3 regions of the Atlantibacter sp. MEI4A-1023 genome follow, and region 1 is predicted to be linked to each of the others. Evidence: predicted binding sites of a transcription regulator. Region 1 holds the regulator's gene; each other region holds the start of a gene.
What was found. The regulator PurR, encoded in region 1, represses purine synthesis genes. The targets are predictions, from matches to a motif close to CANGCAAACGTTTGCNTG.

Region 1 (10,644 bases):
GCGCCATTATGTGGGTGCACGCCGCGTAATGACGTCAAAAACTATTCGTTAATCCTCCCCCTGCCTGGCTAACAGGCAGGTAACTTCATCTTTTGCTTACCCTTTTGATTTGCTACCCTAAAGCCACACTAAATTTGTGGAATTTAGTGAAACATAATAAGGAGTGAAGCAATGTCGTTCGAATTACCTGCATTACCGTATGCCAAAGAGGCCCTCGCGCCGCATATCTCCGCTGAAACCCTGGAGTACCACTACGGCAAGCACCATCAGGCCTATGTCACCAATCTGAATAACCTGATCAAAGGCACCGCGTTTGAAGGAAAATCACTGGAAGAGATCGTGCGCAGCGCTGAAGGTGGGGTTTTCAATAACGCTGCACAAGTGTGGAACCACACCTTCTACTGGCACTGCCTGGCACCTCAGGCGGGCGGCGAGCCGACCGGCACGCTGGCTGACGCCATCAACACGGCGTTTGGCAGCTTTGCGGAGTTCAAAGCGCAGTTCACCGATGCGGCTATTAAGAACTTTGGTTCTGGCTGGACATGGCTGGTGAAAAAACCTGACGGCGCGCTGGCGATTGTCTCAACCTCTAACGCCGGTACTCCGCTAACCAGCGATGCTAAACCGCTGTTGACGGTGGACGTGTGGGAACATGCTTACTACATCGATTACCGCAACGCCCGCCCGCAGTATCTGGAGCACTTCTGGGCGCTGGTAAACTGGGAGTTTGCGGCGAAAAACTTCGCCGCCTAAGCCCCTGTCACGGAGAAGGTCGCCCTTCTCCGTTTTTTATTCCGCCGCACACAGCGTCTCGCGTTCACGTCTTGATGACAGCACCACCAGCGCCAGCCCGACCGATGCAATCATTGCGCCCATCACCGGCACCATGCTGAACCCTAACCCCGCCTGGATCACCGCGCCGCCTGCCGCCGCGCCCAGCGCATTGCCCAGGTTAAACGCCCCGATATTTACCGATGACGACAGTCCCGGCGCTTCGCTGGCAACGCGCATCACGCGCATCTGCAACGGCGGCACCACCGCAAAGGTCGCCGCGCCCCATACCACCATGCTCAGCGCCGCGCCAAATTCACTGCGCGCCAGCCACGGAATAGCGGCCATAATCACGATCAGCAGCAATAAAAAGCCTTTCAGGGTGCCGGTCACGGATTTATCCGCCAGTCGGCCACCCAGCCAGTTGCCAAGGGAGAAACCGACGCCAATCAGCACCAGCATCGCGGTAACGAACAGCGGCGTCGCGTGGGTAACATGCTGCAATACCGGGGAAATATAGGTATACAGCGTAAACATCGCCCCCGCGCCTAAGACGGTGGTTAACAGTGCGCTGACCACCTGCGGACGCATCAGTACCGACAACTCTTTTTTCACGTCCGGGCGTTCGCCTGCGCCGCCTTTCGGCAGCGAGAACCACAGGCTAACCATAGAAATCACGCCGAGGCCCGCCGTCGCCAGGAACGACATCCGCCAGCCGATGGTCTCGCCGAGCCACGTGGCAGCAGGCACGCCGCCGATATTGGCAATCGTCAGGCCCATAAACATCGTGGCGACCGCGCTGGCCTGTTTATGTTTCGGCACTACGCTTGCCGCGACCACCGACCCCAGGCCAAAAAACGCGCCGTGGTTCAGGCTGGTGATAATGCGTGAGATCATTAAAGTGGCGTAATCCGGCGCGATGGCAGAAAGCACATTGCCGAGAGTGAAAATCGCCATCAGGAAGATCAGCGCGCTGCGCCGTGCACGATGAGACAAAAGCAGCGTCATCAGCGGCGCGCCAACCATCACCCCTACCGCATAGGCGCTGATGAGCATTCCGGCAGCAGGGATCGAGACATCGACACCTTTTGCGATGACCGGCAACAGCCCCATCGGTGAAAACTCAGTCGTGCCGATCCCAAACGCGCCGATAGCCAGCGCCAGCAACGGATAATTTATTTTCATTGGTGAATTCCAGAAATCGTGTCGCTTCACGTGTGTTTACTACACGGCGACTTGTAGCAAAAAAGAAGCAAAGAGTGACATTTGTCACATCAGAAAGGAAGTAACCATTTTGGCAAAAGATTTTTGCGCAAATGTGAATAATGAGGTGAAACAGAAGCGGGAGTCAGGAAATCGAACCAAACACCAAAAAATAGCCATTTTCTGGTGTTTGTTATTGCCAAACGCGGTCGAAATGTAATTTCTGTTTAGTTCAGTACCGCAACTAAACCGGTTGCCACAATCAGTCCCAGCACGATAACGGTCGTCACCAGAGAAAATTTCAGGTCTGTGCTCATTTTTGCTCTCCTTGTTACCCACATTAAAAGTGTGTGCAGATCATTTTTGCATAAATTCAGACAAAATTACCACGGGATTTAAGCTGATATGCGTTTTCCCTCTTCCCCTTTTGCGCAAGATCAGACAAAATCCGTCGCTACCTTATTTTTCACCAGCCATTGACCCCCTCCTTTTAATGTCGCAATCCCCGACATACTGCAACCGAAATGTTGCGGACCGAGGTTGGCATAGGCAAACGTTTAACCTGTGATGAACAGGGGCTCGGAGAGGGTCTGGAGTAACAAGAATGGCAACAATAAAAGATGTCGCTAAACGCGCAAACGTTTCCACTACAACTGTGTCGCATGTGATTAACAAAACCCGCTTTGTTGCGGAAGAAACACGCAACGCAGTTTGGGCAGCCATCAAGGAATTGCACTATTCCCCGAGCGCCGTGGCGCGCAGTTTAAAAGTTAATCACACCAAATCTATCGGTTTGCTGGCGACCAGCAGCGAAGCGCCCTATTTTGCTGAAATTATCGAAGCCGTGGAAAACAGTTGTTTCACCAAAGGCTATACGCTGATCCTCGGTAACGCCCATAACAACCAGGAAAAACAGCGCGCCTATCTGTCGATGATGGCGCAAAAGCGCGTCGACGGTTTACTGGTGATGTGCTCCGAATACCCGGAATCCCTGCTGTCGATGCTGGAAGAGTATCGCCATATTCCGATGGTGGTGATGGACTGGGGCGAATCCAAAGCCGACTTCACCGACTCGGTGATCGATAACGCCTTCCAGGGCGGTTATATGGCCGGGCGCTACCTGATTGAGCGCGGCCACCGCGAAATCGGCGTGATCCCCGGTCCGCTGGAACGTAACACCGGCGCGGGCCGTCTGGCCGGTTTCCTGAAAGCGCTGGAAGAAGTGCAAATCAGCGTGCCGGAAAACTGGATTGTGCAGGGTGATTTCGAGCCGGAATCCGGCTATCGCGCCATGCAGCAGATCCTTTCCCAGCAGCCGCGCCCTACCGCCGTGTTCTGCGGCGGCGACGTGATGGCGATGGGCGCGATTTGCGCCGCCGATGAGATGGGCCTGCGGGTGCCGCAGGATATTTCGGTGATCGGTTATGACAATGTGCGCAACGCGCGCTATTTCAGCCCGGCGCTGACGACCATTCATCAGCCGAAAGATTCCCTGGGCGAAACCGCGTTTAATATGCTGCTCGACCGCATCGTGAATAAGCGCGAAGAGTCACAAACCATCGAAGTGCATCCGCGTCTGATTGAGCGCCGCTCCGTCGCAGACGGTCCGTTCCGCGACTACCGCCGTTAATCCTCCCGGAGCCGGTTATTCCGGCTCCATCAACCACTCCCGGTTCAGCGTTTCGCTATCGCCCAGATAATCCAGCAGCCACAGCAGCGCAGGTGAAGTATCGGTTTGTTTCCAGGTGAGGCAGCACGGGGAGTCCGGGAACGGGTCGTCCAGTTCCAGCTTTTTCCAGTGCCCTGCCACTACCGGGTCGTGCGCCACATGCGCAGGCACCATGCCGACGCACAAGCCGTTGTTTAAACACGCCACCGCTGTCGCCCAGTCTGGCACCACCACGCGGCGCTGATTATCCAGCAGCCAGGTGGTGCGCTTGGGCAATGAGCGCGAGGTATCTTCCAGTACCAGCGACGGCCACTGGCGCAGTTGGTCATCGCTGAGCGGTGTCTGTTCCGCCGCCAGCGGATGGCTGGCGCTCACCACACACTGCCAGCTTAGCGGCCCCATATCGCGAAACGCGAACCGTCCGCCCACCGGGATCGCCTGGGTCGCGCCAATCGCCAGCTCGACGCGCCCGTCCGACAGCGCATCCCACACGCCGTTAAACACTTCCTGGGCGACAATCAGTTCCACATCGTCGAAATGACGATAGAAATCAAGGATTAGCTGGCGGGTACGCGCCGGTTTGACGATATTATCCACCGCAATAGAGAGCTGCCCGCGCCAGCCGTTGGCGATCTGCTGGCACTGCTGGCGCGTGACCATCATTTTTCTGATAACAGAACGGCCCTCTTTTAAAAACCACGCCCCGGCAGGCGTTAGCTCCACTTCCCGGTGACGGCGGATAAATAGCGGAACCGCCAGCCATTCTTCCAGTTGTTTAACGGTATAGCTCACCGCCGACGGCACCCGGTGCAGTTCCTGCGCCGCCGCGCTGAAGCTGCCGTTACGCGCCACCGCATCAACCACTTCCAGTGAATATTCAGACCACATGTTCTGCCTGCAAAAAATTTGAAAGGAACGTGCAAATATTAACGTTTCACAAGGACGATTGCACTTTTGTACACTCCTGCGTCCGTAATAAGCGTTATCAGATCAAAAAAGAAGAGAATTACCATGCGTCCTTCACGAGGTTTTTTAGTCTGGCTGGCAGGGTTAAGCGTTCTGGGCTTCCTGGCTACCGATATGTATTTACCGGCGTTTGCCGCCATTCAGCAGGATTTGGGCACAGAGGCCTCTGCCGTTAGCGCCAGCCTGAGTTTATTCCTGGCCGGGTTTGCCGTTGCGCAACTGGCGTGGGGCCCGTTATCCGATCGCTATGGCCGTAAGCCGATTTTACTGGCGGGCCTGGGCATATTCGCCGTGGGCTGTCTCGGCATGCTGTGGGTAGACAATACCGCCATGCTGCTGGCGCTGCGCTTTGTCCAGGCGGTAGGCGTCTGTGCCGCTGCCGTAACCTGGCAGGCGCTGGTCACCGATTATTATCCCGCGACCCGCACCAACCGCATTTTCGCCACCATTATGCCGCTGGTCGCGCTGTCGCCTGCTCTCGCCCCGCTGTTAGGCAGCTGGCTGCTGCATCATTTTGACTGGAAAGTGATTTTCCTGGTGCTGTTTGCCGTCACCCTAGTCTTGATGATCCCGGCGCTGCGCCTGAAACCGCGTGCGCCGGCGCACCATGCCGACGCGCCGTCGCTCAGCTTCATGACGTTGCTGCGTTCCAAAACCTACCGTGGCAACGTGCTCATTTACGCAGGCTGCTCCGCCAGCTTCTTTGCCTGGCTCACCGGCTCGCCGTTTATCCTTAATGACATGGGTTACGGACCAACGGCGATTGGCCTGAGCTATGTGCCGCAAACCATCGCGTTTCTGATTGGCGGTTACGGCTGTCGCAGCGCGTTGAAAAAATGGCATGGCCCGCAGATGCTGCCGTGGCTGTTGATTCTGTTTACGCTGAGCGTGGTCGCCACCTGGGGCGCAGGGCTCATGCCGAATGCCAGCCTGACGCTGGTGCTGATCCCGTTCTGCCTGATGGCGGCGGTGAACGGCGCGATTTATCCCATCGTGGTGGCATCTGCCCTGCAACCGTTCCCCCAGGCGACCGGCCGTGCCGCCGCGCTGCAAAACACCTTGCAGCTGGGCTTGTGCTTTATTGCCAGCCTGGCGGTCTCCTGGTTGGTCTCTTCCGCGCCGCTGCTCTCTACCACCAGCGTGATGCTGTCTACCGTGCTGATTGTCACTCTGGGCTATCGCATGCAGGCCACTGACAGCGCAACCGCGCGGCTGCGTGAGCCTGCGACCTCATCGCAAAGCTCCTGATCCGCCTTGCAAATTTAATTAGACTGCTAATCATTTTTTATTGAACGCCTGTTGGGTGAGTTCTATACTGATTGGCAGTCTTTTAAAAATAAAAGTCTCTACGGATTTTCATTTAGCACCACGGATGGCCTTTAAGGTAAGGGCCTTCTCCCTTCCTCTGTTCTCGTCGGATTTCAGGCTCGCGGATTATTCCGCGATTTCTCGACGCCCTGCATTCAGGGCGATGTTCACCGCACAGTGATGGAGAAGCTATGAGTTCATCGTGTATAGAAGAAGTCGAGCCACGGGACAATCAGTGGTTCCGTATTGTTAATGACCTGCTGAGCAAAGCGGGTGTCGCTATTAATGGCCCTTCCCCTGCCGATCTCCAGGTCAAAAACCCCGATTTTTATAAACGCGTATTGCAACAGGGATCGCTCGGTCTCGGCGAAAGCTATATGGACGGCTGGTGGGAATGCGAACGGCTGGACCAGTTTTTTACCAACGTGATTAAAGCGGGTCTGGAAAACCAACTGCCGACCCATTTTAAAGATACGTTGCGGGTGTTGAGCGCGCGGATCTTCAATCTTCAAACGCAAAAACGCGCCTGGAGGGTGGGTAAAGAGCACTACGATTTAGGCAACGATCTGTTCAGCCTGATGCTGGACGGGCAGATGCAGTACTCCTGTGGCTACTGGAAAACGGCTGACAATCTCGCCGACGCCCAGCGCGATAAACTGCGGCTGGTGTGTGAAAAACTCCAGCTGGAACCGGGGATGCGTTTACTGGATATCGGCTGCGGCTGGGGCGGCCTGGCGGAGTTCGCCGCGCGGGAATATGGCGTCTCGGTGACCGGTGTGACCATCTCTGCCGAGCAGCAGAAAATGGCGCGGGAACGCTGCCAGGGGCTGAACGTGACTATCCTGTTGCAGGACTACCGCGAACTGGATGATCGCTTTGACCGTATCGTTTCGGTGGGCATGTTTGAACACGTCGGTCCGAAAAACTATGACACCTATTTCGAGGTGGTGAACCGTAATCTAAAACCCGACGGGATTTTCTTATTGCATACCATCGGCTCGCGTAAAACGGATAACAACGTCGACCCGTGGATCGATAAGTATATTTTCCCCAACGGCTGTCTGCCTTCTGTGCGCCATATCGCCGACGCCAGCGCCCGCCATTTTGTGATGGAGGACTGGCACAACTTCGGTGCAGATTACGATAAAACCCTGATGGCCTGGCATGCGCGGTTTATGGAGGCGTGGCCTACGCTTGCGGGCAATTATTCTGAACGTTTTAAACGCATGTTCAGCTATTACCTGAACGCCTGCGCCGGGGCGTTTCGCGCCCGGGATCTGCAACTCTGGCAGGTAGTGTTTAGCCGGGGTATCGAAAACGGTTTGCGCGTGGCGCGCTAAATAAAACCCCGGTTTCCCGGGGTTTTTTGTGGCTTATGCGTCAGGGATTATCGTTGCCGCATCACGCGCCGCCAGCACGCGTTCTACTGTATCCACCACCGCCTGGGTCTGCGGATCGATTTCAATATTAACCCGATGGCCGAGCTTTTTATTTCCCAGCGTGGTGCGCTGAAGCGTCTCGGGAATTAAATAGACGCAGAAGCGGGTGGCGGTCACCTCGCCCACCGTCAGGCTAATACCATCAATGCCAATAAATCCTTTATGCAGGATATACTTCATCAGCGTGGCGTCCTGCGGCTTAAACCAGATTTGGCGGTTATTTTCCGAGGTTAATATTTTGGATACTTCCGCTGTGGTCATAATATGGCCAGACATCAAATGTCCGCCAATTTCATCACTGAATTTCGCGGCGCGTTCGATATTCACCCTGTCGCCGACGGCCAGTTCGCCCAAATTAGTGATACGCAGAGTTTCTTTCATTAAATCAAAGCTTACCTGGTTGCCGTCAATCTGCGTGACCGTGAGGCAACAGCCGTTGTGCGCCACCGACGCGCCGGTTTCAAGGCCCGGCAGCAGCGACGGTGGTAATTCCACCACATGGGTGCGGAAATTCGGTTTTTCATCAATGGCGATAATTTTCGCCACGCCCTGGACAATACCGGTAAACATAAGGCTAACTCCTGAATAACAGTAAACTGGCGAGGTGCCATTCACATCATGCATGCACAATAACAGGTGAAAATTGCGCATGCCAGTAGGTTGCACAATTCACTGGCTTAATAATGAACTCCCGCTACAATAGTCTGACTATTCCCCTGCAACCTCTTCTTGCTGCCACGTTTGGCGGCTTTCTGTTTTGTCAAATAACAACAATATAAAAGGTGTTCTCGTGCAGAAGTATTTTGTCGAAGCGCGTCAGTTATTAGCCCTGGCGATCCCGGTGATCCTCGCGCAAATCGCCCAAACCTCCATGGGGTTCGTCGATACGGTCATGGCCGGGGGTTACAGCGCCACCGATATGGCCGCCGTCGCCATTGGGACTTCGGTGTGGCTGCCCGCCATTCTGTTTGGTCACGGACTGCTGTTGGCCCTCACGCCGGTTATCGCCCAGCTTAACGGTTCAGGGCGGCGTGACCGGGTTGCCCATCAAATCCAGCAGGGTTTTTGGCTGGCGGGAATGGTGTCGCTGTTGGTGATGTTCGTGTTGTGGAATGCCGGTTACATCATTCATGCCATGCATGATATCGACCCGCTGATGGCGGATAAAGCCGTTGGCTACCTGCGGGCGTTGCTGTGGGGCGCGCCGGGCTACCTGTTCTTTCAGGTGATGCGTAACCAGTGCGAAGGGTTGGCAAAAACCAAACCTGGCATGGTGATGGGCTTTATCGGCCTGCTGGTTAACATCCCGGTGAACTACATCTTTATTTACGGTCACTTCGGCATGCCGGAACTGGGCGGCGTCGGCTGCGGCGTGGCGACGGCGTCGGTGTACTGGGTGATGTTTATCGCCATGCGTTCTTACGTTACCCGCGCCCGTTCAATGCGCGATATCCACAGCACGTCGGGCTTCCAGAAACCGGACTGGGCGGTGCTTAAGCGCCTGACCCAACTGGGCCTGCCCATCGCGCTGGCGCTGTTTTTCGAAGTGACGCTGTTTGCCGTGGTGGCGCTGCTGGTATCGCCGCTGGGGATTGTTAACGTGGCCGGGCACCAGATCGCGCTTAACTTCAGCTCGCTGATGTTCGTTTTGCCGCTGTCGCTTGGCGCGGCGGTGACAATCCGCGTAGGTTACCGTCTGGGCCAGGGGTCGACGCTGGAGGCGCAAACCGCGGCCAGGACCGGGCTGGGCGTCGGCGTCTGCATGGCGGTGTTTACCGCGCTGTTTACCGTGATTTTCCGCGAACCTATCGCCCTGCTGTATAACGATAATCCGGCGGTTATCACGCTGGCCACCCAGCTGATGCTGCTGGCGGCGATTTACCAGATTTCCGACTCAATCCAGGTGATCGGCAGCGGCATTCTGCGTGGTTATAAAGATACCCGCTCGATTTTCTTTATCACGTTTACCGCCTATTGGGTGCTGGGGCTGCCGAGCGGCTATATTCTGGCGCTGACCGACTGGGTGGTCGAGCCGATGGGTCCGGCAGGTTTCTGGATGGGCTTTATTATCGGCCTGACCTCGGCAGCGATCCTGATGATGCTGCGGATGCGCTTCCTGCAACGCCAGCCGTCGTCGGTGATATTGCACCGCGCAGCGCGCTAACCGTTAAGGGCATCTTCAGATGCCCTTTTTCTTTTCACGCTAAGGCGCTGATTACTTTCTCCCCGTTTTGCGCAGTTGCTCAGCAATCGCGTGAAATGTGGAAGAAAATTGCCATTTTCCCCTTGCAAGCCTCCAGGGCTGCCGCTAATATTCGTCCCCGCTGTCACACAGTAATGCGTTCATAGCTCAGTTGGTTAGAGCACCACCTTGACATGGTGGGGGTCGTTGGTTCGAGTCCAATTGAACGCACCATTCTCTACAATTTCTACAATGCGTTCGTAGCTCAGTTGGTTAGAGCACCACCTTGACATGGTGGGGGTCGTTGGTTCGAGTCCAATCGAACGCACCATTTCTTTCAGTTCCGTTTCACCGTGTTACTCGCTTTCAATACATCCCACTTCCGTTGGCAAGACTGATATCGCCCGTTACGCTTCCCTGCACGCGAAAATGACGCCAGAACCAGAGTCGCTTCCACGGCGTTAAAGATTCGTCAGTCCGGGCGTACCGCTTGCGCGGTAGAGTACCTATCAGGACCACATCGTCCTGCGCATGGCTCAACAGTTTTCGTAGCGATCCCTGGCGGAGCAGATCCCGGCCCTGACATACCCAGTACGTCGCCATGCCCTGACGGCTAACGTTCTCGATTAACGCCAGTGTCCCGTCTTCAAGCGTGATGATAACGGGCAGCATTTCATTGCCCCAACTCAGGCCATGACGTTTTACGCCGTTCAGTTCCAGCCCCATTAACACAGCCAGCCGCTCAAGCAATTTGTCGCGCTGGGTCATGTTTTCCATGCACAACTGCTGGCGGATGGTGGCGATATTTAACGTCAGACCAAACGTTGACGCGCTTCGCGCCAACAATCTCAGCCAGGACTCGGCTTCATTGACGGATATTGTCATCATTTATCCTTGTGGATATGCGTTTTCAACCGGTGAAGGATGCCAACCGCTAGGGTTTCCAGTCCTTAAGCGAAGGTAACGAGTAGGGTTTCCCGTCGATTTTTACAATCAGTTGATCGGTGGTGATTTTGCTGATCACCACATTCTTCGCCAGGCTATCGCCCTCCTGGTAAAGATGATTGTTGAGTTTGACGCGGCTTTTACTGCCGTCTGATGAGTAC
Region 2 (10,644 bases), 2.1 Mb from region 1:
CACCAGGGCTTGTACATTCATCGATTACGGTACAGATCGAGCGCCTTTAATCTTCTTTTTTGTTGTTGCTTTGCCCGTTACTTTTAAAGCAACGGGCTTTCCTCCGGTGTTTATTGGATTTAAAAATGAAAAAGTTACTTTTATCAACGCTCCTCGCTACCACTTTTCTATCTGGGATGTCACATGCAGCATTAATGCTGAATGCCGATCGTTTAATTTATAACGAGAAAGACGGTGATGCGTCAGTAACTGTACACAGCGATGAAGAACGCGCTTATCTTATTCAGTCATGGCTTGATGACGGCGACAGCACCGTTAAAAAAAATCTGCCTTTTGTCGTAACGCCGCCGTTATTTCGCCTGGCCCCGAAGAGTGACAACGTTATCCGTGTCGTTTATTTAGGAAAAGGACTCCCGACCGATCGTGAAAGTTTATTCTGGCTGGATGTTAAGGGCGTGCCGGGTCTGAACGATGAAGAATCAAAAGTTGAAAGCCGCATGGTGCTGGCGATTAATAACCGTATCAAATTTTTCTATCGCCCAACGGGCCTAAAAGGCGAGCCCGGTGAGGCGATTAAAAACCTTCACTGGACACGCTCTGGCAATACCCTAACGGCAAAAAACGATTCACCGTTTTATCTGGTATTGAGCAGCATCGTTTCTGATAAAGAATCGGTTCCTGTTTCCGTGGTGGATAACAACACGGTTATCCCCCCTTTCGGTAACAAGTCATACCGGTTTAAACATACGCCAACAAGCGGAGCAAATGTTGAATGGAATGCCATTAATGATTTTGGCACGACGTCCAACACGTTTACCCAACGCCTTGACTAATTAACAGGGCGCTATGGGTAGTCCAACAAAAACATGGCTAACGTCTTTGGCCGTGACGGCGGCATGCGTCCAAACCGCGTTGGCGGGCGAATACTTTGACCCCGGCCTTTTGCAAGCGGTTAACGGTAATGCGGCAATCGCTGACACCCGTGCGCTCAGTCAGGGATTTCAGCCAGCAGGGACCTATCGGGTTCATGTCAATGTAAATGACCAGAGCGTGATGGTGAGTGATGTCCGGTTTGAGGCAGACAACAAGAAGCAATTAGTCGCCTGCCTTTCTTATCAGGACTATCAGAAACTGGGGGTGGATATGAGCAAACTTAATGCAAAAGCAGAAGACAACGCGCTCAAAAATACCTGCTTGCCCATCGAAGAACAGGTGCCCGGTTCAAAGAGCAACTTTGATTTCTCAAAGCTGCAGTTGGATATCTCGCTACCCCAAACCGTATTGCGCGACGAAACCCTGACTGGCGTTCCTGTTGAAGAGTGGGATGACGGTATCCCAGCGTTAATCAGCATGTATCAGCTCTCCGGGCAGCAGTACATCACGCACCATGGCGACACAACAGACTCGATTTACGCCAACTTAACCAATGGGCTCAATCTGGGGCGTTGGCGTTACCGCAACAACTCGACGGTGAGTAAAGAAGAAGGGTGGAAGAACATCACCAACTATGTCGAAACCGCCGTTCGCAGCCTGAAAGGCGAGCTTACCCTCGGCGATGCCAGCACGCCCAGCGATGTTTTTGATAGCGTGATGGTACGGGGTGCGCAGCTCAGTTCCGATGATGACATGATCCCGGATCAGTTAACGGGTTTTGCCCCGTTGATTCGCGGTATCGCCAAAAGTAACGCCCGGGTCACCGTGAGAGAAAACGGCAATGTTATTTATCAGCGATCCGTTCCGCCGGGCCCGTTCGTGATAAGCGATCTGTCTTCGGTTTCTAACGGCGGAAAGCTGGATGTGACCATCACTGAAGCTGACGGTTCAGAGTCACACAGCACTATCTCTTACTCCAATGTGCCGCAGTTGCTGCGTACCGGGCAGATAAAATACAACCTTGTGGCCGGGCGCTATCTCTCTGGCGACAACGCCGTGGAGAAAGATCCCGACATAGTGCAGGCCACGCTGTCATGGGGTTTGCCGCTGAATACCACGCTCTATGGCGGCAGCCAGTATCATGAACGCTACCAGGCATACAGTCTGGGCCTCGGATTTGATTTGCAACGCGCCGGGGGGATTGCGCTGGATGTCACGCGTAGTAACAGCCGCCGTCGCGGATCCCAGGAAAACAGTGGTGAAATGCTGCGTCTGACCTACCGCAACAGCATTCCGGAAACCGACACGCAAATTCAGATCGATAGCCGCTATTACCTGAATGACTATCTGTCGTTCAATGACTGGGCAGAATCACGCGAGCTGTTTGATGACTCCACCAAACGGCGTGAATACAACATGACCATCAACCAGTCGCTCACCAGCGAGCACAGTTTTTTCGCCACGGTAAGCCGAAGCGAAAATGCCGACAGTTCGGTATCACGGATGTGGCAACTGGGTTGGAATGGCGCATGGCGATCGGCCAGTTTCTCACTGGCTTACAGTATGACGCGCGATAATGGTGCGGCGGAATGGGATAAACAGCTTGCCCTAACCTTATCTATCCCGTTCAGCGAAATGTTCCCGAACGCACAACCGATGGTGAATATGACCACCATGTCAGGGCTGAAGGACGACGTTTCCCAGCAGGTCGGGATCACCGGACGAGTCGGCGATCGTCAGGATCTCACCTGGAATACTCAGGTCTCTTATGCGCATCAGAATGGGCAAGATGATACGAAAAGCGGCTCCGCCGGGCTGAACTACCAGGGTCGCTACGGCGACATTGATGCGACCTGGTACACCGGGGACAACCAATACCTCTCATGGAATGCGTCGGGCAACATTATTGCCCATCGTCATGGCATTACTGCGGGTCGCTATTCGAGCGGCAGCCAGGCGCTGGTTGCTATTCCCGGCGCGCCGGATGTGGTGCTGGACTCGGGTCAACACACCATCACGGATTCACGCGGATATGCCATTGCACCGGATTTACGCGCCTATCACCGCAATCCTCTACGTGTTGACACGCAAACCAGTAAACAGGTCGATTTCACCAGTACCGCGACACAGGTCGTACCAACCAAAGACGCCGTCGTGCTGGCGCAATTTACCGCGATCACCGGCCATAAAATGGTCCTGACCGTTAAACACAACGGTGATTTCTTGCCATTTGGTGCCCGCGCCCGCATCGAAGGCAACGACGCCACTTATTACATTGGCGACCAGGGGCAGGTTTACCTCAATGCCGCCCCGGAAAAAGGAACGGTGACATTTGACTGGGGTGAAAAGCAGCAGTGCGCTGCGCCCTTTGTTATCCCGGCGAGCGATACCACGCTACCCCTCGCGTTGCTTTCAGTGAATTGCCAGTGATGATGCCATGAACAAATTCTTTATTCTGACCACAGCTCTACTTTTGGCGCTTGCGCTTAACGCCGCCGCTTTTGCTGCAGAGCCGGGCGACTGCAAAGCGCGGCATTCTGATGCCCAAAACCTTACCGTGCCCCTTACCGTACAGTTGCCGTTACGCACCGCCAATGTGGCGACAGGCACAGTTCTGTATAAAAAAGAGGCGTCGCTGGCGCAACTGACTGGTTCTCACCACAACCTCACTGGCACGTGCCTTGAGAAAATCCACAAGATGTTAAGTGGGCGCATCGCCGCCTCGCAACAGGGATCGGGCGTGTTTGCTACCGAACTGCCCGGCCTGGGCCTGCGGATAACGGTTATTTTTGATAAACCCGGCCAGCCCAGAAAAGAGTGGGTGCTGCCGTTTAACGAGCCGATGTCGGATTTATCTAAAGCCGTGGTCTCGACGGACGATATCAAACTACGCCTTGAAGCGATCAAAACCGGCATTGTCCAGAGCGGCACGGTGAACATTAATTTACCGTCACTGCTGGCACTCAATGACAATTCTCTGGTCGTGAACCTGGCGATGACAGTGTTAACCCCGAAAGCGCACTGCACGATCCAGGTACCAAATCCGCAGATCGATCTGCCGCCGGTAGATTCCTCGGTTCTGGAAAATCGCGGTAATGCCGCTGCGCACCCCGTCAGCGTAAATTTGTTATGCCTGAACACCCAAAAAGCCAGCATTAATATTGAAGGCACCAATGATCCACAAAGCCCATCAATATTTAAAAATGTGTCTGAAGATAATCCCGCCAGCGGAGTAGGAATAGAAATGCTCTATAACCAAAACGTGATGGTTCCCGGTTTGCCTATGGATATTTCATTGCCACAACAAAGCGGATATAGCCTGCCTCTTAGCGTGCGTTATGCCAGAACACAGGGAAAAATTTCCACTGGAAAAGTTAAAGCGCAGATCACTTTGCGTATTAATTATCTTTAACCAGGAAATAGGGAAGGATGTTCACTTTCGTGAATATTTTTCACCTATTTCATTCATAAAACATTAGGGATTAAATTATGAAAAAGTCATTTTTGGGATTAGCGATTTCAACACTGGTTATGGTTGGCGCCGCTCAGGCAGAAGTCAGCCCTAACGATGTATCCGCAACACTAACTGTGACCGGTTCTGTCACTCATCAATACGCCTGCATGGTTAACCTGAGTAAGCCGACTGTCAATGTGAGTGATAACGTTGACAGCCTGACTGCACAAGGCGCCAATGGCCTGAGTAATGCCAGTATCCAGACTGTAGAAATTAGCCTGTCTGGCGATCAGGAATGCTCAGATAACGCGCGTGAGCAGAAAATTGCCTATAAATTCCTGGGCATCGCTGACAGCGGTGACGGGACTTCACTGGCAAACAATGCGGGCGTTGATGGCGCAACCGGCGTGGGTATCGCGCTTTACGATCTCGAAGGCAATATCGTAAAGGTTAACCAGGACACCATGCTCGCTAAACCTGATTCAAATGTTTCACAGCTTCTGCTTGGTGTAGTGAAACTGAATAATCAGACCGCGAAAGCCGGTTCTATTAACGGTTCTCTGACCGTACAGATTGAACGTCTGTAATTTCACGCATTCGTATTCTACGAATAAACAAAAGGATATTGAAAATGAAAAAAACATTACTTGGTTTAGCGCTGTCTGGCTTGTTTTCCATTGGCGCAGCACAGGCCACTGACCATTCCGCAACGCTGGATATTTCTGGTACGGTAACTGCCGATGCGGTTGAATGTACCGTTTATACCCAGGCATCTGTCTCTCTGACGGGTAAAGTCGGAGAGATGATCACCCCGGGGCAGGTGGCAACTAACCCGACCAATGTTCCCTTCTCCATTGGCAGCAGCACTACAGATGGTAACAATGCTTGCGTAGGTAAAGTTGCTATCCAGTTACATGGTACAACAGACAGTGCTTATACCGATGTGCTGGCTAATGCCGATGTCAGCGAAGCAGGCGCAAAAGGTGTTGCTATTGGAGTTTATGATGGCACGACAAATTCACCGCTTCCGGTGAATGTGGCTGAGATTATCCCATCCACGGCGGTGGGCTCCTTTGGACTGCAGTTGGTCGCGCTGGGTGGAGAAACGGTGGTTGCAGGTAATGTCCACAGTTCATTGACCCTGGATGTGGTGCGTCTGTAATTGAATTGATAATTCCAGCTTATTAATTACCAAAATGAATCCACTCAACGATGAATTATCGTTGAGTCACTCGTTGGCATGCCCTGTGAAAATAGGGCGTGCTTTTTGGTAACAGGAATAAATCAATTATCTATAAAGAGAGAACGCAATGAAAAAATTAGCACTAGCGTTTATGGTCAGTAGCGCTTTAATGACCATCACCAATACAGCGATGGCTGAAGATATCATCAGCCACGGGCAGGGTATGACAATTTATGCCCGCCTGGAAAATACAAAAAGCGGCTGTACCGTCCTGATGAGTAAATATTTGCTTAACCTGTCGCATGAAGACCGATATTTACCTGCTCAGGGATCACAAATAAATAAGCAAAGCGCAGACGATCATATCTATGTCCAACTTGGTGGTGAAAATTGCGATGCCAACGAAGGCTATAAAAATATTGGTCTGAAATTCCTGGGCACAACAGATGATAGCCAGGGGACTTCCCTGGCGAATACGGACACCAGCAGTTCCGCCGCTCAGGGGATCGGTGTGCAGCTTTCCGATATGTTTAACAATATCATTGCGCCGAATGTCACCATTGCGCATTTTCCGGGCGCCAGCCAGGATGGCAAAGCTACCACGTCGACGGCCTCTTTCCCGCTCTATTTTTCACTGGTTCAGTTGAATAACCAGGTGGCGACAGCAGGGAATATCCAGACAAACCTCACGGTGCAAATCGAACGGCTGTAATTCAACGTTCGTTTTACCTGGAATCTGAAAGGATTTAGCGTTATGAAAAAAACAGTTTTAGGTCTGGCCATGTCCGCTCTGCTTATTACAGGGTCAGCAATGGCGCAAGATAATTCCGCGACCGTGGCAATTGATGGCACCGTCAAACCAGCGGGTACCGTCTGCTCAGTACAATCCAGCGAGACTTCCGTCTCTTTACTGGAACTACCCGAAAACTTAATTAATCAGGGCGACAATGCGACGTCACCTTATATTGTTCACCTCTCTGTAAACGGGGATCCAAAATGCACAACCCTGGTTGACGAAGGAAAAATGGCCTTCAGATTTTCTGGCGTTGCGGATGAAGGTGACGGAACCGCGCTTGCAAACCTGTTAACCGACGATAGCGCCGCGAAAGGCGTAGCAATTGGCATGTTTGATGGCGACAACAAACCGGTGGCAGTGAATACCGGCTTACTGACCGTCAAAAAAGACACCACTTTTGGCCTGCAGATGGTGCGCCTGACAGGTAGCCAGGCAGTGAGTGGTAATATTAATTCCTACGTTACTATCGATATCGAACGTCTGTAATCTCCACGCCCATCTTTCGATGGGCGTTTCGCCAAAGACTTTTCGTTAGCAACCGTTTGCTTTTACCCTTCAGTCCGATAAAATGCCCGCTTTTCCACCGTGGGACTGCCTCTGATGTCTGTTAACGCCGTAGAGTCACAAGATGCGCAACCGATTGCGCAGACTCAAAACAGTGAATTGATTTACCGCCTTGAAGATCGCCCACCGCTACCGCAAACTCTGTTCGCCGCTGGCCAGCATTTACTGGCGATGTTTGTTGCGGTCATCACGCCCGCGCTGTTAATTTGCCAGGCGCTCGGCCTACCGGCGCAGGACACCCAGCACATCATCAGCATGTCGCTGTTCGCCTCCGGCGTGGCATCCCTTATCCAGATTAAAGCCTGGGGTCCAGTGGGCTCTGGTCTGCTGTCTATTCAGGGCACCAGCTTTAACTTCGTTTCTCCGCTGATTATGGGTGGCCTGGCGCTGAAAAATGGCGGCGCGGATATCCCGACTATGATGGCGGCGCTGTTCGGCACATTAATGCTGGCCAGTTGCACCGAAATGCTGCTCTCCCGGGTACTGCACCTGGCGCGCCGCATTATTACTCCGCTGGTCTCCGGCGTGGTGGTGATGATTATCGGCCTGTCGCTGATTCAGGTTGGTTTAACCTCTATTGGCGGCGGTTATGCCGCGATGAGCGATAAAACCTTCGGCGCGCCAATGAATCTGTTCCTGGCAGGGGTAGTGCTGGCGGTAATTATCCTGCTTAACCGCCAGCGTAACCCCTATCTGCGCGTTGCCTCGCTGGTCATCGCCATGGCTGTCGGTTACGTCGTCGCCTGGGCGCTGGATATGCTGCCGCAAAACACCGCACCGACCAACGACGCGCTGATTATGGTTCCGACGCCGCTCTATTACGGCCTGAGTATTGACTGGAACCTGCTGATCCCGCTGATGCTGATTTTTATGGTGACCTCGCTGGAAACCATCGGCGATATCACCGCGACCTCTGACGTTTCTGAACAGCCGGTTTCCGGCCCGCTGTATATGAAGCGCCTGAAAGGCGGCGTGCTGGCGAATGGCCTGAATTCCTTTGTTTCTGCCGTGTTCAATACCTTCCCTAACTCTTGCTTTGGCCAGAATAACGGTGTAATCCAACTGACCGGCGTGGCCAGCCGCTACGTGGGTTTTGTGGTGGCGATGATGCTGATTGCGCTGGGCCTGTTCCCGGCGGTGAGTGGTTTTGTACAGCATATCCCTGAGCCGGTACTGGGCGGCGCAACCATCGTGATGTTCGGCACCATTGCGGCATCCGGTGTACGTATCGTGTCCCGCGAGCCGCTCAACCGCCGCGCGATCATGATTATCGCGCTGTCGTTAGCGGTAGGTATGGGCGTGTCCCAACAGCCGCTGATCTTGCAATTTGCCCCGGACTGGCTGAAAAACCTACTCTCCTCCGGCATTGCCGCAGGCGGCATCACGGCGATTATCCTGAATCTGATTTTCCCGCCGGAAAAAGCATAATTTTCAACGGTGATGGCATCGAATTGCCATCGCCGCCTCCCTTCACTTACTCTGTCCTGAGCAATCTCCGTAAAATTAATCAGTATGTGTTACACGGTAGTAATCACTTGTAAAACCGACGAGTTACTTTTTTTGGCATGAAAACACCGGGGCTTTAAAACGCAATCTAACCAAATTCTACTTTTATAGCGTATGTTCTGAGCGCAGACGCGTAATCATATTATTTCACAATTAATGACACAGCCCTGAAAACTCTAAGTATCGTTTTGCGTAAATAGTAATATTCTATATTTACGAGTTCATTAAAGAACAATTGAATGGGACAAATAAATATTTATTGAATCATGACAACTATTTAATATTCTTATAAAATTTACATCGCAAAAAGTTTATAAATAATTTTAAAGCATCACCAATAAATATGGAAGAACAACACTTTTATTAATAAGATGAATATTATTAAATTATTTCAATCATTAGGAAAAATTAAAGGATAGTTTGATATGAATAAAACATTACTAGGGCTTGCTGTCTCTACACTTTTCGTTGTAAGTACAGCTCAGGCGGAAGATCAATCCGCTACACTTGCTATTACTGGCGTCGTCACTGCAGGCGCAGAAAGCTCATGTACCGTATTTCCTTCTACCAGTTCAATAACCCTGTCAGGAAAAGCCGATGCTCTGCCGCTACAAAATCAATCTGTCTCCAGTGCGACAGCTTTCACCGTTCAGGTAAGTGGCGACAAAGAATGCATGGACAAAATTGATACCAATCAAATTGGCGTTCAATTAAAAGGCACCGCAGATGCCAACGGCACAGTGCTGGCCAATACACATACCGGAAGCGATGCGGCACAGGGTGTCGGCATTGGGATTTATAATGCGAATGGTGAAGTAATAAACGTTAACGACAACCATAATGTCATGCTCCCTGAAGGCATTGGCTTTGGCCTGAGCATGGTTCAACTTAATGGCCAAACCCCTGTAGCGGGTTTAGTCCATGGTTCACTGACTATCGATATCGAGCGTCTTTAACAAAGTTATGCCCATCATGTTAATGGGCATTTTTAATGCAAAATATAAATAAGGAAATTGAACATGAAAAAAATGCTCCCGATGTTTTTTTCAGCATTATCTTTAATAGCTGGCGCTCAAGGTAACGCGCAAGCTGAAGATGTAGGCGCTACACTCTCCATTACTGGAGCTGTAACGCAAAGCATTGCGCAGTCATGCTCTATGTACCTCAGTAAAAATGCAGTCGCGCTACTTGGTGATGTTTCAAACCTTGTCAAGCAGGGCGAAGATTTTAAAGCAGGCGCCAGCATTGATGTTTCAATCGGTGCTAATTCAAGCACGGCGGCCTGTAAGCAGATGGCCGATGAAGGCAAACTGGCTTATAAATTTATGGGCATTGCAGATGATGCAGACGGTACCGTGTTGTCAAATAGTGAGATTTCTACTGGCGCTGCCAAAGGCATTGGTATCGGCGTTTTTGACTCGGAAACTAAAAAGCTCCTGAAGATTAATGAAGATACGATGCTGGCTAAATCATGGGTAAATACCTTTAACGTAGCCATGGTCAAACTTAATGGCCAGACTGCAACCGCCGGCGCAGTAAAAAGCGCACTGACAATTCAGTTTGAGCGTCTGTAATACAATAAGTAAAGCCCATCCTACGATGGGCTTTTACTCCTCTGCATCCATTCTGCCTTGAGCAATCGCCATAAATCGTGCATAACTCCTTCATTGGCTATTCATCGGATTGAAGACAATGAAATTTCTTGGAAAGCTCATCGTTGCGCTGCTTGTCGCCGTTCTGGTCGCGATCCTGGGGCTGTACATTTTGCTTCAGACCCGCTGGGGCGCGGACTGGATCACCGACTGGGTCAACGCGCACAGCGACTACCACATCACTTTTGATGAGATGGATCACCGCTTTTCATCACCTTCGCACGTGTTGCTGAAAAACGTGACCTTTGGACGTAACGGCCAGCCCGCGACGTTAGTGGCGCAAAGCGTAGATATTGGCCTGAGCAGCCGCCAAATCACCGATCCTTTCCATGTTGATGCCATTATCCTCCGAGAAGGCACGTTAAATATTTCCCAGGATACTGCCTCGATCCCCTTCCAGGCCGACCGTTTACAGCTCAGCGACATGGCATTCAACAGCCCGAACAGCGCGTGGAACCTCAGCGCCCAGCGGGTCAATGGGGGCCTGACGCCCTGGCTGCCGGAAGCCGGACGCATTCTGGGCAGCAAAGCCAGAATCGAACTCAGCGCCGGTTCACTGACGTTAAACGGCATTCCGGTCAGCAATGTGCTGATCCAGGGCGATATCGATAATGAC
Region 3 (10,644 bases), 800 kb from region 1:
CTGCATTAACATATCGAGCATCTTTCTTTCCCTGAGGTACCAGCTAAAGCGCTATTCGGATTGTATCTAAACGAAACAAAAAAAGAGCCCATTTTTTCTGGCCCCCTCAAGACAATCGCATTCAGGCTAACTAAGATATCTTTTCCTCGCTCAGACGGCCTTTTGCTCTGCAATGAACAAAGCGGCGTCGCGCAGGTCAAAATCAGAGATTCCAGACAGACAGGACGTGGTTATGTTCAGGCAGTTGAAAAAGACACTGGTTGCAACGCTCATTACCGCCATGGTGGCGGGCTCACTGGTTCCCGCATTCGCGCATAGCGCCACTGAACTCCCCGATATGGGCACTTCGGCGGGCAGTACGCTCTCCATTGGGCAAGAGTTGCAGATGGGCGATTACTATGTGCGCCAGCTGCGCGGTAGTGCGCCGCTAATCAACGATCCGCTGTTAGTGCAATATATCAACGGGCTGGGGATGCGCCTGGTCGCCCATGCGGACTCGGTACGCACGCCGTTTCATTTCTTTTTGATCAATAACGACGAAATCAACGCCTTCGCCTTTTTCGGCGGCAACGTGGTACTGCATACCGCGCTGTTCCGCTACGCCGATAATGAAAGCCAACTGGCATCGGTGATGGCGCACGAAATTTCTCACGTCACCCAGCGACATCTGGCGCGCGCGATGGAAGATCAAAAGCGCAATGCACCGCTGACCTGGGTGGGCGCGCTGGGCTCGATTCTGCTCGCTATGGCCAGCCCGCAAGCCGGTATGGCGGCGCTGACCGGTACCCTTGCCGGTACTCAGCAGGGCGTGATCAGTTTTACCCAGCAAAACGAACAGGAAGCGGACCGCATCGGCATTCAGGTGTTGCAGCGTTCCGGCTTCGACCCTCAGGCGATGCCGACATTTCTGGAGAAACTGCTCGATCAAGCGCGCTACTCCTCGCGCCCGCCGGAAATTTTGCTGACGCACCCGCTGCCGGAAAGCCGTTTATCCGATGCGCGTAACCGCGCCAACCAGATGCGTCCGGTGGTGGCGCAGTCGTCGGAAGATTTCTATATGGCGAAAGCGCGTACCCTGGGGATGTACAACTCCGGGCGCAATCAGCTCACCAGTGATATTCTCGATGCCTGGTCGAAGGGCAACATTCGTGAACAACATGCCGCTGCCTATGGCAAAGCGTTGCAGGCGATGGTGGCGAAAAACTTCGCCGAAGCGCGCACGCTGTTGCAGCCGCTGATTACCGCCCAACCCGGAAATCCGTGGTATCTGGATCTCTCAACCGATATCGACTTAGGGCTGAATAAAGCCAACGATGCGGTTAATCGCCTGAAAAATGCCCCGGATCTGAAAAATAATCCGGTGCTGCAATTGAACCTGGCGAACGCCTGGCTTGAAGCGAAACAGCCAGGTGAATCGGTGAAAATCCTTAACCGCTATACCTTCTCCCATCCCGATGACTCCAACGGCTGGGATCTGCTGGCACAGGCGCAGGCTGCGCTCGGCAACCGCGACCAGGAACTGGCGGCTCGCGCGGAAGTCATGGCGCTGCTGGGCAGGCTCGATCAGTCTATTTCGCTGTTAAGCAGCGCCAGTTCGCAAGTGAAAGTCGGCAGCCTGCAACAGGCGCGCTACGATGCGCGTATCGATCAGTTCCGCCAGTTGCAGATGCGATTCCGCCCCTATGAGAAAATGTAAAAGGAGAAAGAATGTCTCGTAAGGTCACGATTTACCATAACCCCCGCTGTTCCAAGAGCCGCGAAACGCTGAATTTACTGAAAGATAACAGCGTTGAGCCGGAGGTGGTGCTGTATCTGGAAACGCCACCGGACGCGGAAACGATCAAACAGCTGCTTAAGCAACTGGGATACAGCAGTGCACGTCACTTGATGCGCCAGAAAGAAGAGATTTATAGCGAGTTGAAACTCGGCGATCCGGCACTGACGGAAGAACAGCTTATCGCCGCGATGGTTGAAAACCCGAAACTGATTGAGCGCCCGATTGTGGTGACTAACGGGAATGCCCGTATTGGCCGCCCGCCGGAGTCGGTGCTGGAAATCCTTTAACACGCCTTAACCGCAGGCGCGGCAGCCTGCGGTTACAGTCCGAGAATATCTTTCACAAACGGAATCGTTAATTTGCGCTGCGCGGTAATTGAGGCGCGATCCAGCTGATCCAGCGTCATAAACAGCGTGCGCATCTCGCGATCGAGCCGCTTGAGTAAAAAACGCCCCACATCTTCCGGCAGTTCAAACCCGCGCTGGCGCGCCCGCAGCTGTAGCGCCAGCAGTTTATCGTCATCCGACAGCGGCTGAAGCTTGTAAATTTGCCCCCAGTCGAGGCGGGAGGCTAAATCAGCAAGCTGGAGATTAAGCTGGCGCGGCGGTCTGTCGCCGGTGATCAACAATCGCGTTTTGCCGGATTCCAGAATGCGGTTATAGAGATTAAAAATCGCCATTTCCCACAGCTCATCGCCCGCTATGCATTCAATATTATCAATGCACACCAGCGACAATTGTTCCATGCCATCAAGCACTTCAGGGACAAACCAAGTGCGTTTATCGAGAGGAACATAGCCTACCGCATCGCCACGCGCCGAGAGTTCTGCGCACGCCGCATGCAGCAGGTGGCTGCGCCCTGCCCCTTCGCGAGACCAGATGTAGATATAACCGCTGTGCTCCTGACGTAACACGTTTTGCAGCGCGGCTAATAAAGAAGGGTTATCACCCGGCCAGAAACTTGCGAAAGTTTCATCATCGGGTAGATAGAGTGGCAAAGAGAGCTGTGCCGGTGTGTTCAGAGAGACCTCAACCAGTGCCTGAGTAAAATCGCGCTGAGTTTATCACAGAAAAGGCCGCGTATTGAACCGGGCGGCAGATCCGCCCGGTTTACCAGGATCAGGAGGCTTTTTCCTGATCTTCCGCGTCCAGCACCACTTCTTCCGGGCGCAGTACGCTGATTAATTTGAAAATCAGGCTCAGCAGCACACCGACAATGGTCGCCAGCGCCATGCCTTTCAGCTCCGCCGCGCCAACATGCACTTTCGCGCCGCTGACGCCGATGATCAGGATCACCGAGGTGAGGATCAGATTTTGCGCTTTGCTGTAATCCACTTTGGAGTCGATCAGTACGCGAATACCGGACGCGCCGATCACCCCGTACAGCAGCAGCGACACGCCGCCCATCACCGGAACCGGGATAATCTGGATCGCCGCCGCCAGTTTACCGACGCAGGAGAGCAGAATCGCGATAATCGCCGCGCCGCCGATAACCCAGGTACTGTAAACGCGGGTAATCGCCATTACGCCGATGTTTTCACCGTAGGTGGTGTTCGGCGTGGAGCCGAAGAAACCGGAAATCATGGTGGAGAAACCGTTGGCGAACATGGAGCGATGCAGGCCCGGATCGCGAATCAGGTCTTTCTTGACGATATTGGCCGTTACCACCAGGTGCCCGACGTGTTCGGCAATCACCACCAGCGCCGCAGGCAGGATAGTGAAAATAGCGAACCACTCGAAGCGCGGGGTGTAGAAGGTTGGCAGCGCGAACCAGTGCGCGTCTTTAATTGGCGTGATATCAACCACGCCCATGATGAAGGAGAGCGCGTAACCCGCCAGCACGCCGATCAGGATCGGGATAATCGCCAGGAAGCCGCGGAACAGTACCGAGCCAAATACCGTCACGCCCAGCGTTACCAGCGAAATGATAATGGTGGTGGAATCCGGCATCTGCCCTTCCGCTGGCAGCAGGCCCGCCATATTGGCCGCCACGCCCGCCAGTTCCAGACCGATAACCGCCACAATCGCGCCCATCGCCGCAGGCGGGAACATCACGTCCAGCCAGCCAGTCCCGGCTTTTTTGACAATCAACGCCACCAGGCAGAACAGCGCACCGCAGACGATAAAGCCGCCCAGCGCCAGTTCATAACCCAACGGCAGCAGTAACAACACCGGAGAGATAAACGCAAAGCTCGACCCAAGATAGGCCGGGATTTTGCCCTTACAGATAAACAGATACAGCAGGGTCCCGATACCGTTAAACAGCAGTACAGTGGCCGGGTTGATATGAAACAGGATTGGCACCAGCACGGTTGCGCCAAACATGGCGAACAAGTGCTGCAAACTAAGCGGGATGGTTTGAAGCAGCGGTGGTCTTTCGCTTACCCCGATAGCACGGCGCGTCATAGTGTTTTCCTCTGAGTGTTGTTGTAATGATTTATGAAATAACGATTACTGATGAATAACCCAAAAAAAAGCCGACTATCGAAGTCGGCTTTTTTAATGAGTTCATTTATTTAGTACCAAAAATCTTGTCGCCGGCATCGCCGAGGCCCGGAATGATGTATCCGTGCTCGTTCAATCCCTTGTCGATAGACGCAGTGTACAACTCCACGTCCGGGTGCGCTTTCTCCAGCGCGGCGATACCTTCCGGCGCGGCAACCAGTACCAGTACTTTAATGCTGTGGCAGCCGGCGTTTTTCAGCAGGTCGATAGTGGCGATCATTGAGCCGCCGGTCGCCAGCATCGGGTCAACCACCAGCGCCATACGCTCGTCGATGTTGGAAACCAGCTTCTGGAAGTAAGGAACCGGCTCCAGCGTCTCTTCGTTACGGTAGATGCCTACCACGCTGATACGCGCGCTCGGTACGTGCTCCAGTACGCCTTCCATCATGCCCAAACCGGCACGCAGGATCGGCACCACGGTAATTTTTTTGCCTTTGATTTGTTCGACTTCTACCGGGCCGTTCCAGCCTTCGATAACCACTCTCTCGGTTTCGAGGTCGGAAGTCGCTTCATAGGTCAGCAGGCTGCCCACTTCCGAGGCCAGTTCACGAAAGCGCTTGGTGCTAATATCATTTTCACGCATCAGCCCGAGCTTGTGTTTGACGAGTGGGTGTTTCACTTCCACGATCTTCATACTCTTTCTCCCCAGAAAGGTGGCAGCCACAAAAAAAATCGCCGGATTATACCGCTTTTTCGCCGCTGCGCCATATCTAATGGTCATGATCGGGATCAACCGAACTGAAATCAGTCTATGCCATAAGATTTTAAATGCGCTAAATAAGAGGCTCGCAAACGTTTGCCTGCACTGTTAGAATTGCCGCGTTTTCTTACTACCGCAACCGCGTGGGGATTGTGCAGTGACCGATAAAACCTCTCTCAGCTATAAAGATGCCGGCGTTGATATTGATGCAGGTAATGCTCTGGTCGACCGTATTAAAGGCGTCGTGAAAAAAACTCGCCGCCCTGAAGTCATGGGCGGACTGGGCGGATTCGGCGCATTGTGCGCGTTGCCGCAGAAATATCGCGAGCCGGTTCTGGTATCGGGCACCGACGGCGTCGGCACCAAGCTGCGTCTGGCAATGGATTTAAAACGTCACGACACCATCGGCATCGATTTGGTCGCCATGTGCGTTAACGACCTGGTGGTACAGGGCGCAGAACCGCTGTTCTTCCTGGACTACTACGCCACCGGCAAACTGGATGTGGATACCGCAGCCAGCGTCATTACCGGCATCGCCGAAGGCTGTTTACAGTCCGGCTGTGCGCTGGTTGGCGGCGAAACGGCGGAAATGCCGGGTATGTATCACGGCGAAGATTACGACGTAGCGGGTTTCTGCGTGGGTGTGGTCGAGAAGTCAGAGATTATCGACGGTTCCAAAGTGGCCGATGGCGATGTGCTGATTGCGCTGGCTTCCAGCGGTCCACACTCCAACGGCTATTCCCTGGTGCGCAAAATCGTTGAAGTCAGCGGCTGCGACCCGCTAACCACGCAGCTGGAAGGCAAATCGCTGGCGGATCACTTGCTGGCCCCGACGCGCATTTATGTGAAATCTATCCTGGAGCTGATCGAGCAGGCTGATGTCCATGCTATCGCCCACCTGACCGGCGGCGGCTTCTGGGAAAACATTCCGCGCGTGCTGCCGGACAACACCCAGGCCGTAATCGACGAATCCTCCTGGCAGTGGCCTGCGGTATTTGACTGGATGCAGAAAGCAGGCAACGTCAGCAAACACGAGATGTATCGCACATTTAACTGCGGCGTCGGAATGGTTATCGCGCTGCCTGCGAGCGAGTCCGAAAAAGCGATTTCTTTACTCAATGCGCGTGGCGAAAAGGCATGGAAAATCGGTATCATCAAGGCTTCTGATTCCGAACAACGCGTGGTTATTGAGTAATGAAACACATTGTGGTGCTGATTTCTGGCAACGGAAGCAACTTGCAGGCCATTATCGACGCCTGCCAACAGAAGAAGATCAACGGCACCATTAGCGCGGTATTCAGCAATAAGGCCGACGCGCTCGGCCTTGAACGCGCCAGAGAGGCGGGCATTCCCGCCCATGCGCTCACGGCCAGCCAGTTCGCCAGCCGCGAAGCGTTCGACCGCGAATTGATGCTGGAAATCGACGCTTACGCCCCGGATCTGGTGGTGCTGGCTGGCTACATGCGCATTCTGAGCCCGGCGTTTGTAGCGCATTACCGTGGAAGGCTGATCAACATCCACCCTTCCCTGCTACCGAAATATCCCGGCCTGCATACCCATCAACAGGTGCTCGAAAACGGCGACGAAGAGCACGGCACTTCCGTGCATTTCGTGACCGACGAGCTGGACGGCGGACCGGTGATTTTGCAGGCGACCGTGCCGGTTTTCGAAGGCGATAATGAAGATGACGTGACGGCCCGGGTGCAGGCCCAGGAGCACGCCATTTATCCGTTGGTGGTCAGTTGGTTTATGGAAGGCCGCCTGACGATGCACGGCAACGAAGCCTGGCTCGACGGCAAACCGCTGCCCGCCCAGGGCTATGCGTCCGAAGAGTAAATGCTTCACGCGTTAAACAACGATCAGGCCTGGTAGATACCGGGCCTGTTTTGTTTTCGGCCTATGCCAAATAAATGAAACAAAAAAGTCACTTAGCGCCGCCACGCTCATGTAGCTGTCATACTTTTGTGGCATCGTTGGACATCGCGGGTCTTCGCTCGCCATAATAGTATCGAGACGGATTTTCCACGTCCCGAGTGAGATAACCGGAGTGTCAGTAGTCATGGGTCAGGAAAAACTATACATCGAGAAAGAGCTCAGTTGGCTGTCATTCAATGAGCGTGTGCTGCAGGAAGCTGCGGATAAAAGCAACCCGCTGATCGAGCGGATGCGTTTTCTGGGGATTTATTCCAATAATCTTGATGAGTTTTATAAGGTTCGCTTCGCCGAACTCAAACGCCGCATTTTGATCAGCGAGGAGCAAGGTATCACCTCGCATTCCCGCCATTTGCTGGGCAAGATCCAGTCGCGGGTCCTCAAAGCCGATCAGGAATTTGACGGGTTATATAACGATCTGCTGCTGGAAATGGCGCGTAACCAAATCTTCCTGATCAACGAACGCCAGCTTTCACAAAACCAGCAGGGCTGGTTGCGCCACTATTTCAAACACTATCTGCGCCAGCACATTACGCCAATTTTGCTGTATCGCGACACCGACCTGGTGCAGTTTTTAAAAGATGATTACACCTATCTGGCGGTAGAGATCATTCGCGGCGATGAAATTCGCTACGCGCTGCTGGAAATCCCGTCCGATAAAGTGCCGCGCTTCGTAAACCTGCCGCCGGAAACGCCGCGCCGCCGCAAGCCGATGATCCTGCTGGATAATATCCTGCGCTTCTGCCTGGACGATATTTTTAAAGGTTTCTTCGATTACGATGCGCTCAACGCCTATTCGATGAAAATGACTCGCGACGCCGAATACGACCTGGTGCATGAGATGGAATCCAGCCTGCTGGAACTGATGTCTTCCAGCCTGAAACAGCGTCTGACGGCAGAGCCGGTGCGCTTTGTCTACCAGCGCGACATGCCCGACGCCATGGTGGAAATGCTGCGCCAGAAATTATCGATTTCGCGCTATGACTCTATCGTACCCGGTGGCCGTTACCACAACTTCAAAGACTTCATCAGCTTCCCGAACGTGGGCAAAGCCAATCTGGTGAACAAGCCGCTGCCGCGTCTGCGCCATGTCTGGTTTGATAAATTCCGCAACGGCTTCGATGCGATCCGCGAGCGCGATGTGCTGCTTTACTACCCTTACCACACTTTTGAGCACGTGCTGGAACTGCTGCGCCAGGCCTCGTTTGACCCAAGCGTGCTGGCGATAAAAATCAATATTTACCGCGTGGCCAAAGATTCGCGCATTATCGACGCGATGATCCACGCGGCGCATAACGGTAAAAAAGTCACCGTGGTGGTGGAGTTACAGGCGCGTTTTGACGAAGAAGCCAACATCCACTGGGCGAAACGCCTGACGGAAGCGGGCGTACATGTGATCTTCTCCGCGCCAGGCCTGAAAATCCACGCCAAACTGTTCCTGATCTCCCGTAAAGAGGGCGAGGACGTAGTGCGTTATGCGCATATCGGCACCGGTAACTTTAACGAAAAGACCGCCCGGATCTATACCGATTACTCGTTACTGACCGCCGATGCGCGCATAACCAACGAAGTACGCCGGGTATTCAACTTTATTGAAAACCCATACCGCCCGGTGACATTTGATTATCTGTTGGTTTCACCGCAGAACTCGCGGCGCCTGCTGTATGAAATGATCGACAAAGAAATTGCCAATGCCCAGAACGGCCTGCCTTCCGGCATCACCCTGAAGCTAAACAACCTGGTCGATAAAGGCCTGGTGGACCGCCTGTATGCGGCGTCCAGTTCCGGCGTACCGGTGAACCTGCTGATTCGCGGCATGTGCTCGCTGATCCCCCAACTGGAGGGCATCAGCGATAACGTCAAAGTCATCAGCATCGTTGACCGTTACCTGGAGCATGACCGGGTTTACGTATTTGAAAACGGCGGCGATACAAAAGTTTTCCTCTCTTCCGCAGACTGGATGACCCGTAATATCGATTACCGTATTGAAGTGGCGACGCCGCTGCTTGACCCACGTCTTAAGCAGCGCATTCTCGATATCCTTGATTTGCTGTTCAACGATACGGTAAAAGCACGCTACATGGATAAAGAACTCAGTAACCGCTATGTTCCGCGCGGCAATCGCCGTAAACTGCGCGCCCAGCTAGCGATTTACGAATACATCAAATCACTCGAACAGCCAGAATAATCTATGCCGATAACTCAAAACGCTCCCCGACCGCAGGAGTTCGCTGCGGTCGATCTTGGCTCCAACAGCTTCCATATGGTGATCGCCCGCGTGGTGGATGGTGCCATGCAGATCATTGGCCGGCTTAAACAGCGCGTCCACCTGGCGGATGGTCTGGATGAAAACAATATCCTTAGCGAAGAGGCCATGGAGCGCGGCCTGACCTGTCTGTCGCTGTTCGCGGAACGTTTACAGGGTTTCTCTGCGGAGAACGTCTGTATTGTGGGTACGCATACGCTACGCCAGGCGCAAAACGCCGCGGATTTTCTTAAGCGCGCCAAAGAGGTGATCCCCTATCCAATTGAGATTATTTCCGGCAATGAAGAAGCGCGTCTGATTTTTATGGGCGTGGAACATACCCAGCCGGAAAAAGGCCGCAAGCTGGTGATCGACATCGGTGGCGGATCGACCGAACTGGTGATTGGCGAAGATTTCGAGCCCAGGCTGGTGGAAAGCCGCCGTATGGGCTGCGTAAGCTTTGCGCAAATGTTCTTTCCTGGCCGCGTCATTAGCCCGGAAAACTTCCACCGTGCGCGGCTGGCAGCGGTGCAAAAACTGGAAAACCTGGCCTGGCAGTTCCGCATTCAGGGCTGGAACGTGGCGCTTGGGGCCTCCGGCTCGATTAAAGCCTCTCACGAAGTGTTGCTGGCGATGGGTGAAAAAGATGGCCTGATCACCCCGGAGCGTTTGGAAATGCTGTGTGCCGAGGTGCTGAAGCATAAATCCTTTGACGCACTGAGCCTGCCGGGCCTGTCGGAAGAACGCAAGACGGTGTTTGTGCCAGGCCTGGCGATTCTGTGCGGCGTGTTTGATGCGCTGGGGATCCGCGAGCTACGTCTTTCCGATGGCGCGCTACGTGAGGGCGTGCTGTATGAAATGGAAGGCCGTTTCCGCCATCAGGATATCCGTAGCCGTACCGCGCAAAGCCTGGCGAACCAATACCATATCGATCGCGATCAGGCACATCGGGTGCTGGATACCATCACGCTGATGTACGATCAGTGGCAGGCGCAGCAGCCTAAGCTTGCCGACCCGCAGCTCTCGGCATTGTTGAAATGGGCGGCGCTGCTGCATGAGGTAGGCCTGAGCATCAACCACAGCGGGCTACATCGTCACTCCGCCTATATTTTGCAGCACAGCGATCTGCCGGGCTTCAACCAGGAACAGCAGATGCTAATGGCGACGCTGGTCCGCTATCACCGTAAAGGCATCAAACTGGATGAACTGCCGCGCTTTGCGTTGTTTAAGAAAAAGCAGTATTTACCGCTGATCCAACTGTTTCGGTTAGGCGTTTTGCTCAATAACCAACGCCAGTCGACAACCACCCCGCCGACGCTGGTGCTGGAAACCGACGACAACCACTGGACATTGCGCTTCCCAAACGGCTGGTTTAGCCAGAACGCGCTGGTGTTGCTGGACCTGGAGCGCGAGCAGCAGTACTGGGAATCCGTTACCGGGTGGAAATTGCTGATTGAAGAAGAACAGATCTCTGACGCGGCGGCAA

Region 2: a site for PurR is predicted at 6,838-6,855, ahead of ACVV26_RS22025 (nucleobase:cation symporter-2 family protein). Genes of this name have one in related genera too.
Region 3: a site for PurR is predicted at 5,067-5,084, ahead of purM (phosphoribosylformylglycinamidine cyclo-ligase). Genes of this name have one in related genera too.

What each region holds. Positions count from the first base shown of each region.
Region 1 is NZ_CM149568.1:2,548,134-2,558,777, forward strand. Features, by position in the region: gene ACVV26_RS12235 (C40 family peptidase) at 1-52, shown strand, start outside; gene sodB (superoxide dismutase [Fe]) at 172-753, shown strand; gene ACVV26_RS12245 (MFS transporter) at 790-1,956, opposite strand; gene cydH (cytochrome bd-I oxidase subunit CydH) at 2,202-2,291, opposite strand; gene purR (HTH-type transcriptional repressor PurR) at 2,579-3,604, shown strand; gene punR (DNA-binding transcriptional activator PunR) at 3,620-4,531, opposite strand; gene punC (purine nucleoside transporter PunC) at 4,655-5,857, shown strand; gene cfa (cyclopropane fatty acyl phospholipid synthase) at 6,109-7,257, shown strand; gene ACVV26_RS12275 (riboflavin synthase subunit alpha) at 7,291-7,926, opposite strand; gene mdtK (MdtK family multidrug efflux MATE transporter) at 8,147-9,520, shown strand; tRNA gene ACVV26_RS12285 (tRNA-Val) at 9,696-9,772, shown strand; tRNA gene ACVV26_RS12290 (tRNA-Val) at 9,793-9,869, shown strand; gene ACVV26_RS12295 (hypothetical protein) at 9,905-10,426, opposite strand; gene ACVV26_RS12300 (type II secretion system protein GspB, cryptic system variant) at 10,473-10,644, opposite strand, start outside.
Region 2 is NZ_CM149568.1:4,636,525-4,647,168, forward strand. Features, by position in the region: gene ACVV26_RS21985 (fimbrial protein) at 1-50, shown strand, start outside; gene ACVV26_RS21990 (fimbrial biogenesis chaperone) at 126-833, shown strand; gene ACVV26_RS21995 (fimbria/pilus outer membrane usher protein) at 847-3,303, shown strand; gene ACVV26_RS22000 (fimbrial protein) at 3,311-4,285, shown strand; gene ACVV26_RS22005 (fimbrial protein) at 4,363-4,914, shown strand; gene ACVV26_RS22010 (fimbrial protein) at 4,959-5,489, shown strand; gene ACVV26_RS22015 (fimbrial protein) at 5,638-6,222, shown strand; gene ACVV26_RS22020 (fimbrial protein) at 6,265-6,792, shown strand; gene ACVV26_RS22025 (nucleobase:cation symporter-2 family protein) at 6,907-8,298, shown strand; gene ACVV26_RS22030 (fimbrial protein) at 8,802-9,332, shown strand; gene ACVV26_RS22035 (fimbrial protein) at 9,396-9,950, shown strand; gene ACVV26_RS22040 (AsmA family protein) at 10,069-10,644, shown strand, end outside.
Region 3 is NZ_CM149568.1:3,350,666-3,361,309, forward strand. Features, by position in the region: gene ACVV26_RS15980 (AI-2E family transporter) at 1-21, opposite strand, end outside; gene bepA (beta-barrel assembly-enhancing protease) at 233-1,696, shown strand; gene arsC (arsenate reductase (glutaredoxin)) at 1,708-2,064, shown strand; gene ACVV26_RS15995 (DnaA inactivator Hda) at 2,097-2,798, opposite strand; gene uraA (uracil permease) at 2,896-4,182, opposite strand; gene upp (uracil phosphoribosyltransferase) at 4,289-4,915, opposite strand; gene purM (phosphoribosylformylglycinamidine cyclo-ligase) at 5,139-6,176, shown strand; gene purN (phosphoribosylglycinamide formyltransferase) at 6,176-6,817, shown strand; gene ppk1 (polyphosphate kinase 1) at 7,041-9,101, shown strand; gene ppx (exopolyphosphatase) at 9,105-10,644, shown strand, end outside.